One region of the Comamonas sp. B-9 genome, then DNA from elsewhere that is predicted to be linked to it. Evidence: predicted binding sites of a transcription regulator. Region 1 holds the regulator's gene; each other region holds the start of a gene.
What was found. Region 1 encodes sigma-54, which starts transcription at its own class of promoters, with help from an activator protein. Its sites were predicted from a motif close to TGGCANGNAANCTGCTTT; they were not measured.

Region 1 (2,262 bases):
CATTGTCGCCTTCCTCAAGGAGCGCGGCATTGGTGTGCTGATCACCGACCACAATGTGCGCGAAACCCTGGGTATCTGTGACCATGCCTGCATCATCAGCGATGGCAAGGTGCTGGCCGCCGGGACGCCGCAAGAGATTGTGGAGAACGCAGAGGTCCGGAGGGTGTATCTGGGTGAACATTTCCGTATGTGACACCGCACGCCTTGGCGGGCGTGCCAGCCAAGCTACCGACCTGCGCTGCGGGCCCGGTAGGGCTGATCTGTTGCCAACTGCCGCAGCCGCTGCAAAGGCGCAGCCATGATGCCGTCGCTGTCGCTGCGCGTATCGCAGAACCTGACCCTGACGCCCCAGCTGCAGCAGTCGATCCGCCTGCTGCAGCTGTCCACGCAGGAGCTGACGCAGGAAGTCGAGCAGATGCTCGACGAAAACCCGTTTCTGGAGCGCGAGGGCGATGAGGCCCCCGAGGCCGAAGCCGGTAAAGAAGCCGCTGAATCTGCCGAAGCTGCAGACGCAGCCGACAAGGCTGCCGATACTGCTGCCAGCGCCGACACCAGCAACAGCAGCGATTTCGAGCCCGGAACCTCCGACCAGCCGCTGGATTTTGCTGCGGGCAAGGAAACCGGCGTCGATGCGGAGGCCGCTGCCGGCGATTCGGCATCGGACTGGGAAGAGTGGGGCGGCGATCTGCCCGCCCGCTCCAGCGCAGGCGATGACGACGACGAGACGCCGATGTCCGACCGCCGCAGCGAGCACCTGAGCCTGCAGGATGTGCTGCACCGCCAGGCCTTGTCGCTGCGCCTGTGCCAGGAAGACCGGGCCGCGCTCTACTTTCTGATCGAATCGCTGAACGACGACGGCTACCTCGAAGAAACGCTGGCCGAGCTCGCGCAAAGCTTTGGCGATGCTTCGGACCCCGAGCGCTACGAGGCGCTGCTGCACCACCTGACCGTGGCGCTGCGCTTGCTGCAAAGCCTGGAGCCGATTGGTGTGGGCGCGCGCAACCTGTCAGAATGCATGCAGCTGCAGATCAAGGCCCAGCAGCGCCTGTTGGATGAAGAGGGCTCGGACACGCCCGAGGCCGATGCGCTGGCGCTGGAGACTGCCTTGCTGGTCTGCCAGGAGTCCCTTGATCTGCTGGCGCGCCGTGATGTGCGCAAGCTGGTGCAGCTGACCGGCTGTAACGAGGCGGCGGTGCGCAGCGCGCTGGCGCTGATCGCCAAGCTCGAACCCCGCCCCGGCCGGCCCTATGCCGATGTGGACCGCAACACCATCATCCCCGATGTCATCGTGCGACCCAGCAATGAGCGCGGCCTGCCGGTGCCCGGTTTCAGCGTGCAGCTCAATGCCGAGGTGATGCCGCGCCTGCGCGTGCAGGATGTCTACGCCAATGCCTTGCGCAGCCACAAGGGCAGCGAAGGCCATGGCGCACTGCAGCAGCGGCTGCAGGAGGCGCGCTGGTTCATCAAGAACATCCAGCAGCGCTTTGACACCATCTTGCGCGTCTCGCAGGCCATCGTCGAGCGCCAGCGCAATTTCTTTGTGCATGGCGAGCTGGCGATGCGCCCCATGGTGCTGCGCGAGATTGCCGATGAGCTGGGCCTGCATGAATCCACCATCAGCCGCGTGACCACGGCCAAGTACATGGCCACGCCCCAGGGCACGTTTGAGCTCAAGTACTTCTTTGGCTCGGGCTTGGGCACCGAGACCGGGGGCAGTGCGTCGAGCACGGCCGTGAAGGCGCTGATCAAGCAGCTGCTGGACGAGGAAAGCGCGAAGAAGCCGCTGTCGGATGCAAAAATCGCCGATCTGCTGCAGGCCCAGGGCATTGAATGCGCGCGCCGCACGGTGGCCAAGTACCGCGAGGCCATGCGCATCCCGCCCGCCAGCTTGCGCAAGGCGCTGTAGCCAAAGTCTCAGCCACCATAAAAAAACCGCAGCTGCCTGGGCACTGCGGTTTTCGCTTGTGGAAGCTGCCGATTTACTTCGGCCACAGCCACCAGATGAACAAGGCCAGAGCGGCGAGCATCAGGCCGAACTTGGTGAACTTGTAGGCCGTCTTGTTCCAGGCCTTGAAGCGGCGGCGGTACTGGCCCATGTAGAACGAGATCTTGAAGATGCGGCTGATGAAGCCGCGCGGATCACCTTCGTTGTTGGGCGAGCTGGCGGCAGCCACCACATGCGTGCCCAGCCAGCGGTTGAGCCACTGCGCAAAGCCATTGGTCATCGGGCGCTCGACATCGCAGAACAGCACGATGCGGTTG
Region 2 (2,262 bases), on a different contig from region 1:
GAACTTCATGTGGTTGGGGTCGTCCCAGGTCTTGCCCAGGCCATTTTGGTAGCGGCCCAGAATGCGCTGGTTGATGGCGTCCACGCTGGTGTTCACATAGGCCTTGCCGGCAATGGTCTCGGCCATCTTCTGCTTGTTCTGCAGGCTGGCATCGATCCAGCGGCCCGCCTCCAGAATCGCCATGGTCACGGCGCGTGCCGCATTGGGGTGGCGGCTGACAAAGTCCTGCGTGCAGCCCAGCACCTTTTCCGGGTGGTCACGCCAGATGTCCTGGGTGGTGACGGCCGTGATGCCAATGCCATCCATGATCGCGCGGTGGCCCCAGGGCTCGCCCACGCAAAAGCCATCCATATTGCCCACGCGCATATTGGCCACCATCTGCGGCGGCGGCACGGTGATCACTTTCGCATCCTTGAGCGGGTGGATGCCCGCGCTCGCCAGCCAGTAGTACAGCCACATCGCATGGGTGCCCGTGGGGAAGGTCTGCGCAAAGGTGTATTCGCGCTTTTCCGCGCCCATCAGCTTGGCCAGAGACGCCGCATCCACAGCGCCCTTGTCGGCCAGCTTTTTGGACAGGGTGATCGCCTGGCCATTGCGGTTGAGCGTCATCAGCACCGCCATGTCCTTTTGCGGGCTGCCCACGCCCAGCTGCACGCCGTAGACCAGACCGTAGAGCACATGGGCAAAGTCCAGGTCGCCATTGACCAGCTTGTCGCGCACGCCAGCCCAGCTCGCTTCCTTGGTCGGCGTGATCTTGACGCCGTACTTCTGGTCCAGGCCCAGCACCGAGGCCATCACCACGCTGGCGCAGTCGGTCAGCGGGATAAAGCCGATATTGACCTCTTTTTTCTCCGGTGCATCCGAGCCTGCGGCCCAGACGCCCTGGTGGCCCAGCGCGCTGTAGACAAAGGTGGCGGCCGCTGCCTGGGCGCCATGGCGCAAGAACTGGCGGCGGCCTGCCAGCGGCGAAGAAGCGGGCGAAGCCTCTGCCGCCAGGGCGGTGTCAGGGGTGGGGCGTATCGTCATTCTTGTCAAACTCCATCGAAGGCGTTGCAGATTCCAAAAACAAAAAACGGCGTCCTTTCGCTGAGGGCTTGCACCGTCAGGAAAGGGACGCCGTTGTCCCGAAATAACTCGCGATTACCGGAAACAGGCCGCCTTTGGCCTGGTTGGGGAGACCAATGCATATTCCATGCCAATTCAAAAAATTGCAGTGCTTCCCTCTGGAGAGGCGACCTGGGCCGGCGCTACACAGCGGCCCGCGTCCCTGCAATGGTGCATTGCAGCAGCCCGCGGGCCAGCGGCTGCCATGCTTTGGTGCGCGGGGGAAAGCTGCTAGCGCTCAGTTGCAGCAGGGGCTGCAGGGGCTTGGGGCACCAAGGCCGCCATTGCCAGCACGGCCTCGGCCACCTCCAGCATGCGCTTGTTCTGGTTCATCGCCGTCTGGCGCAGCAGCTGGTAGGCATCGCTCTCGCTGAGCTGGTGCTGGGCCATCAGCAGGCCCTTGGCGCGCTCCAGGGTCTTGCGCTCATGCAGGGCCGTCCTGGCTTCATCAATCTGGGTTTGCATGGTCTGCAGCCGCTGCGATTGCTGCTGCACCAGCGACAGGATATCGCGCCCCAGCGCCGGCGCGCCCACGGCATCGAGCGACCAGGTATCGGGCGGCGCCGAGGCCTCAAAAAAGGCCATGCCGCCTTCGCTGCCCTCGGCGCCCTCTGCGCCCTTTACGCCCTCTTGGGCAGGTTCAGCACCCGGTGGCAGCGCCTGCAAGGCCGCCAGCGCCCGCTCCTGCGCCTGCAGCTTGTGCAGGCACAGCACCTGCAGCTCCTGGGCGACCAAGGTCTCCACGCCATGCAAGGCATCGAGCCGGTGGCTGCAGGCCGCAAACCAGTCGGCGCTCCAACTGCGGCTCAGGCTGGCCCCGCTCGCGGTATGGGCCACGCGGCGCATGCGCTCCACCGCCGCCATGTCGGTATCGCCCGCCATATGGGCCTGCCACAGCACCAGCACGCGCGGCGTAGCCAGGCTGGCAAACACCTCAAAACAGCGCTCCTGCGATTCGATCAAATGCAGCCACTGCGCCCGGGCACTGGGCTGCAGCTGGCCTGAGGCAAAGGCGCTGGTGCCGCAGGCGCGCTCCTGCCCGGCCAGCTCCTTGCCCTGCATCAGGTGAAACAGGGCCACCAGCATGCGCGATATCTCGGGCTCGTTGGCGCTGTCGGCCGCCTCAAACACGACGGACAGACAGCCGGCAATCAGGCG
Region 3 (2,262 bases), on a different contig from region 1:
GGCGCCGCCTGCCAGCTGGGCCAGCCAACGGTGGCGCTGCATCAGGGCCTTGCCCAGCACCATGCCACCGACATGCAGCAAGGCCGAGCCCAGCGCCATGCCCGCCAGGGCCCCTGCCGATGCCAGCGCAGAATCGGCCGCCAGCTCAAAGCCGTGGGCCGCGCCATGGAAAAACGCAAACACCCCGGCGAGCGCAGCGGCCAGCACCCAGGGCATCTGCTTTTGCACCGCCACCAGCAGGCCTAGCACCAGCACCGATGCGGCAATCATCGGCTCCACGCCGGGCACCCACAGACCGGCAAAACCTGCCAGCGCCCCCGCCACCAGCAGGGCCACAAAGGCGGCCGGTGCGCGCCAGGCAGGCGTCACCGTCAGCGCACTCCAGGCGCCCACGGCCAGCATCGCCGCCATATGGTCCGCGCCGGTAAACGGGTGGGCAAAGGCATGTCCGAAGCTGCTCAAAAAGCCATGGTGGCCGCCGCCGTCGCTGCCTACATGGGCGAGTGCGGACAGCGGCAAGGCGGCAGCGGCAGCGGCAGCCGCCACGGTGGCAGAGAGTTTCTTGAAGTTCATGGTGCTAGGCTTGCGCAAGGGAAAAGATGGGGATTCAGACAATGGGCTCATGCACGGTGACGAGCTTGGTGCCATCGGGAAAGGTCGCCTCGATCTGGATATCGGCAATCATCTCGGGGATGCCCTCCATCACATCGGCGCGCTTGAGCACCGTGCGGCCAGCGCTCATCAGCTGGGCAACCGTTTTGCCATCGCGCGCGCCCTCCATCACAAAGGCGCTGATCAGCGCCACCGCCTCGGGGTAGTTCAGCTTGAGCCCCCGGGCCAGGCGCCGCTCGGCCAGCAAGGCGGCGGTAAAGATCAGCAGCTTGTCTTTTTCGCGAGGTGTCAGTTCCATACCTAGTGCAAAGCAAGGCACATGCCAAGGGGCTGCAGCGGCAGGGCATGCACGCTTTCCGTGCTGCATCCTCTGATCCTTGCACCACAAGCATGCAGACCTGCCGTGCATGCACCAATTCAGCACAGCCAGCACCCCAGGGCGGTGCAGTTCCTGGCACGTGGCTTGCAAAACCCCAGCCATGTCTTGTGCACCCTACTCACCTCCGATCCCGGCCCTTGGGCCCTGCTGGCCAGCGGGCATTCAGCACCAGCCGCAGCCATGAGCTGGCATGCCCAACTAGACCTGCGCTACGGCCAGCAAGCCGGCAAGACCTCGGTGCAGTTCAGCCACGATGGCCCGCTGCGCATTCTCAAAAGCCTCTACCCCGAAGGCCCAGGCATTTGCCACAACGTGCTGGTGCACCCGCCCGGCGGCCTGGTGGGGGGCGATGTGCTGGATATCTCGGTCGAGGTGGCGGCAGGGGCCCATGCCCTCATCACCACGCCGGGCGCGACGCGCTTTTACAAAAGCAATGGCCAGCCGGCCTTGCAGCGCACCCGCCTTAAGCTGCAGGCCGGCGCCCGGCTGGAATGGCTGCCGCTGGAGGCCATTGCCTACAATGCCTGCGACGCGGCCAATGAGCTGCAGATGGCGCTGGCACCGGGAGCCGGGCTGCTGACCTGGGACATCACCGCGCTGGGCCTGCCGCTGGCCGGTCAGCCCTTTACCCAGGGCGTGTTTTCACAGCACATCGCCTGGCCGGGGCATTTTCTGGAACGGGGCCGCATCCGGGCCGATGATGAGTTGCTGCTCAACGGCCAGCTGGGCCTGGCGGGCCAGCGCTGCATGGGCAGCCTGCTCTATGCCAGCGGCTCGCCGATCACCCGCGCGCAACGCGAAGCGCTGCTGGAGAGCACCCAACTGTTGCTGGAAGCCGCGCCTGCAGAGGTGATCGCGGGCGTGACTGCACCGAACGAGCATATGCTGGTGCTGCGTGGTCTGGCGCCCGTGGTGGAGCCCGCTATGCAGCTGTGGAAGACGGTCTGGGGCCATTGGCGCAGCAGCCTCTGGGGCTTGCCGGCGCAGCGGCCGCGTATCTGGTCGATGTGAGTGCAGCGCTTGCCCTGCGCTGTTAAGCGTGTAAGCGCTTAAGCGCCGTCGATCAGCTGCTCAATGTCCTTGGCCAGGGTATCGACTGGCGTGCCATAGCGGCTGTACAGACGCAGGCGGCCTTCCGGGTCGAAGATGTAGTCGCCCGCGGTATGGTCCATCGTGTAGCTGCCCGGGGTCTGGCCCTCGACCCGCTTGTAGTAAACCTTGAAGTCCTTGGCCATCTTGGCCGTTTCCTCGTCGCTGCCGCGCAGCGCCAG

Region 2: a site for sigma-54 is predicted at 1,181-1,198, ahead of H928_RS0119495 (CmpA/NrtA family ABC transporter substrate-binding protein). Genes of this name have one in related genera too.
Region 3: a site for sigma-54 is predicted at 1,065-1,082, ahead of H928_RS0109435 (urease accessory protein UreD). Genes of this name have one in related genera too.

The regions. Positions count from the first base shown of each region.
Region 1 is NZ_APCR01000297.1:11,265-13,526, reverse strand. It holds gene lptB (LPS export ABC transporter ATP-binding protein) at 1-193, shown strand, start outside; gene H928_RS0102335 (RNA polymerase factor sigma-54) at 299-1,906, shown strand; gene H928_RS0102330 (aspartyl/asparaginyl beta-hydroxylase domain-containing protein) at 1,980-2,262, opposite strand, start outside.
Region 2 is NZ_KE148641.1:4,906-7,167, forward strand. It holds gene H928_RS0119495 (CmpA/NrtA family ABC transporter substrate-binding protein) at 1-1,026, opposite strand, end outside; gene H928_RS0119500 (nitrate regulatory protein) at 1,336-2,262, opposite strand, start outside.
Region 3 is NZ_KE148546.1:39,578-41,839, forward strand. It holds gene H928_RS0109425 (HupE/UreJ family protein) at 1-573, opposite strand, end outside; gene H928_RS0109430 (urease subunit gamma) at 608-910, opposite strand; gene H928_RS0109435 (urease accessory protein UreD) at 1,172-2,002, shown strand; gene H928_RS0109440 (SCO family protein) at 2,041-2,262, opposite strand, start outside.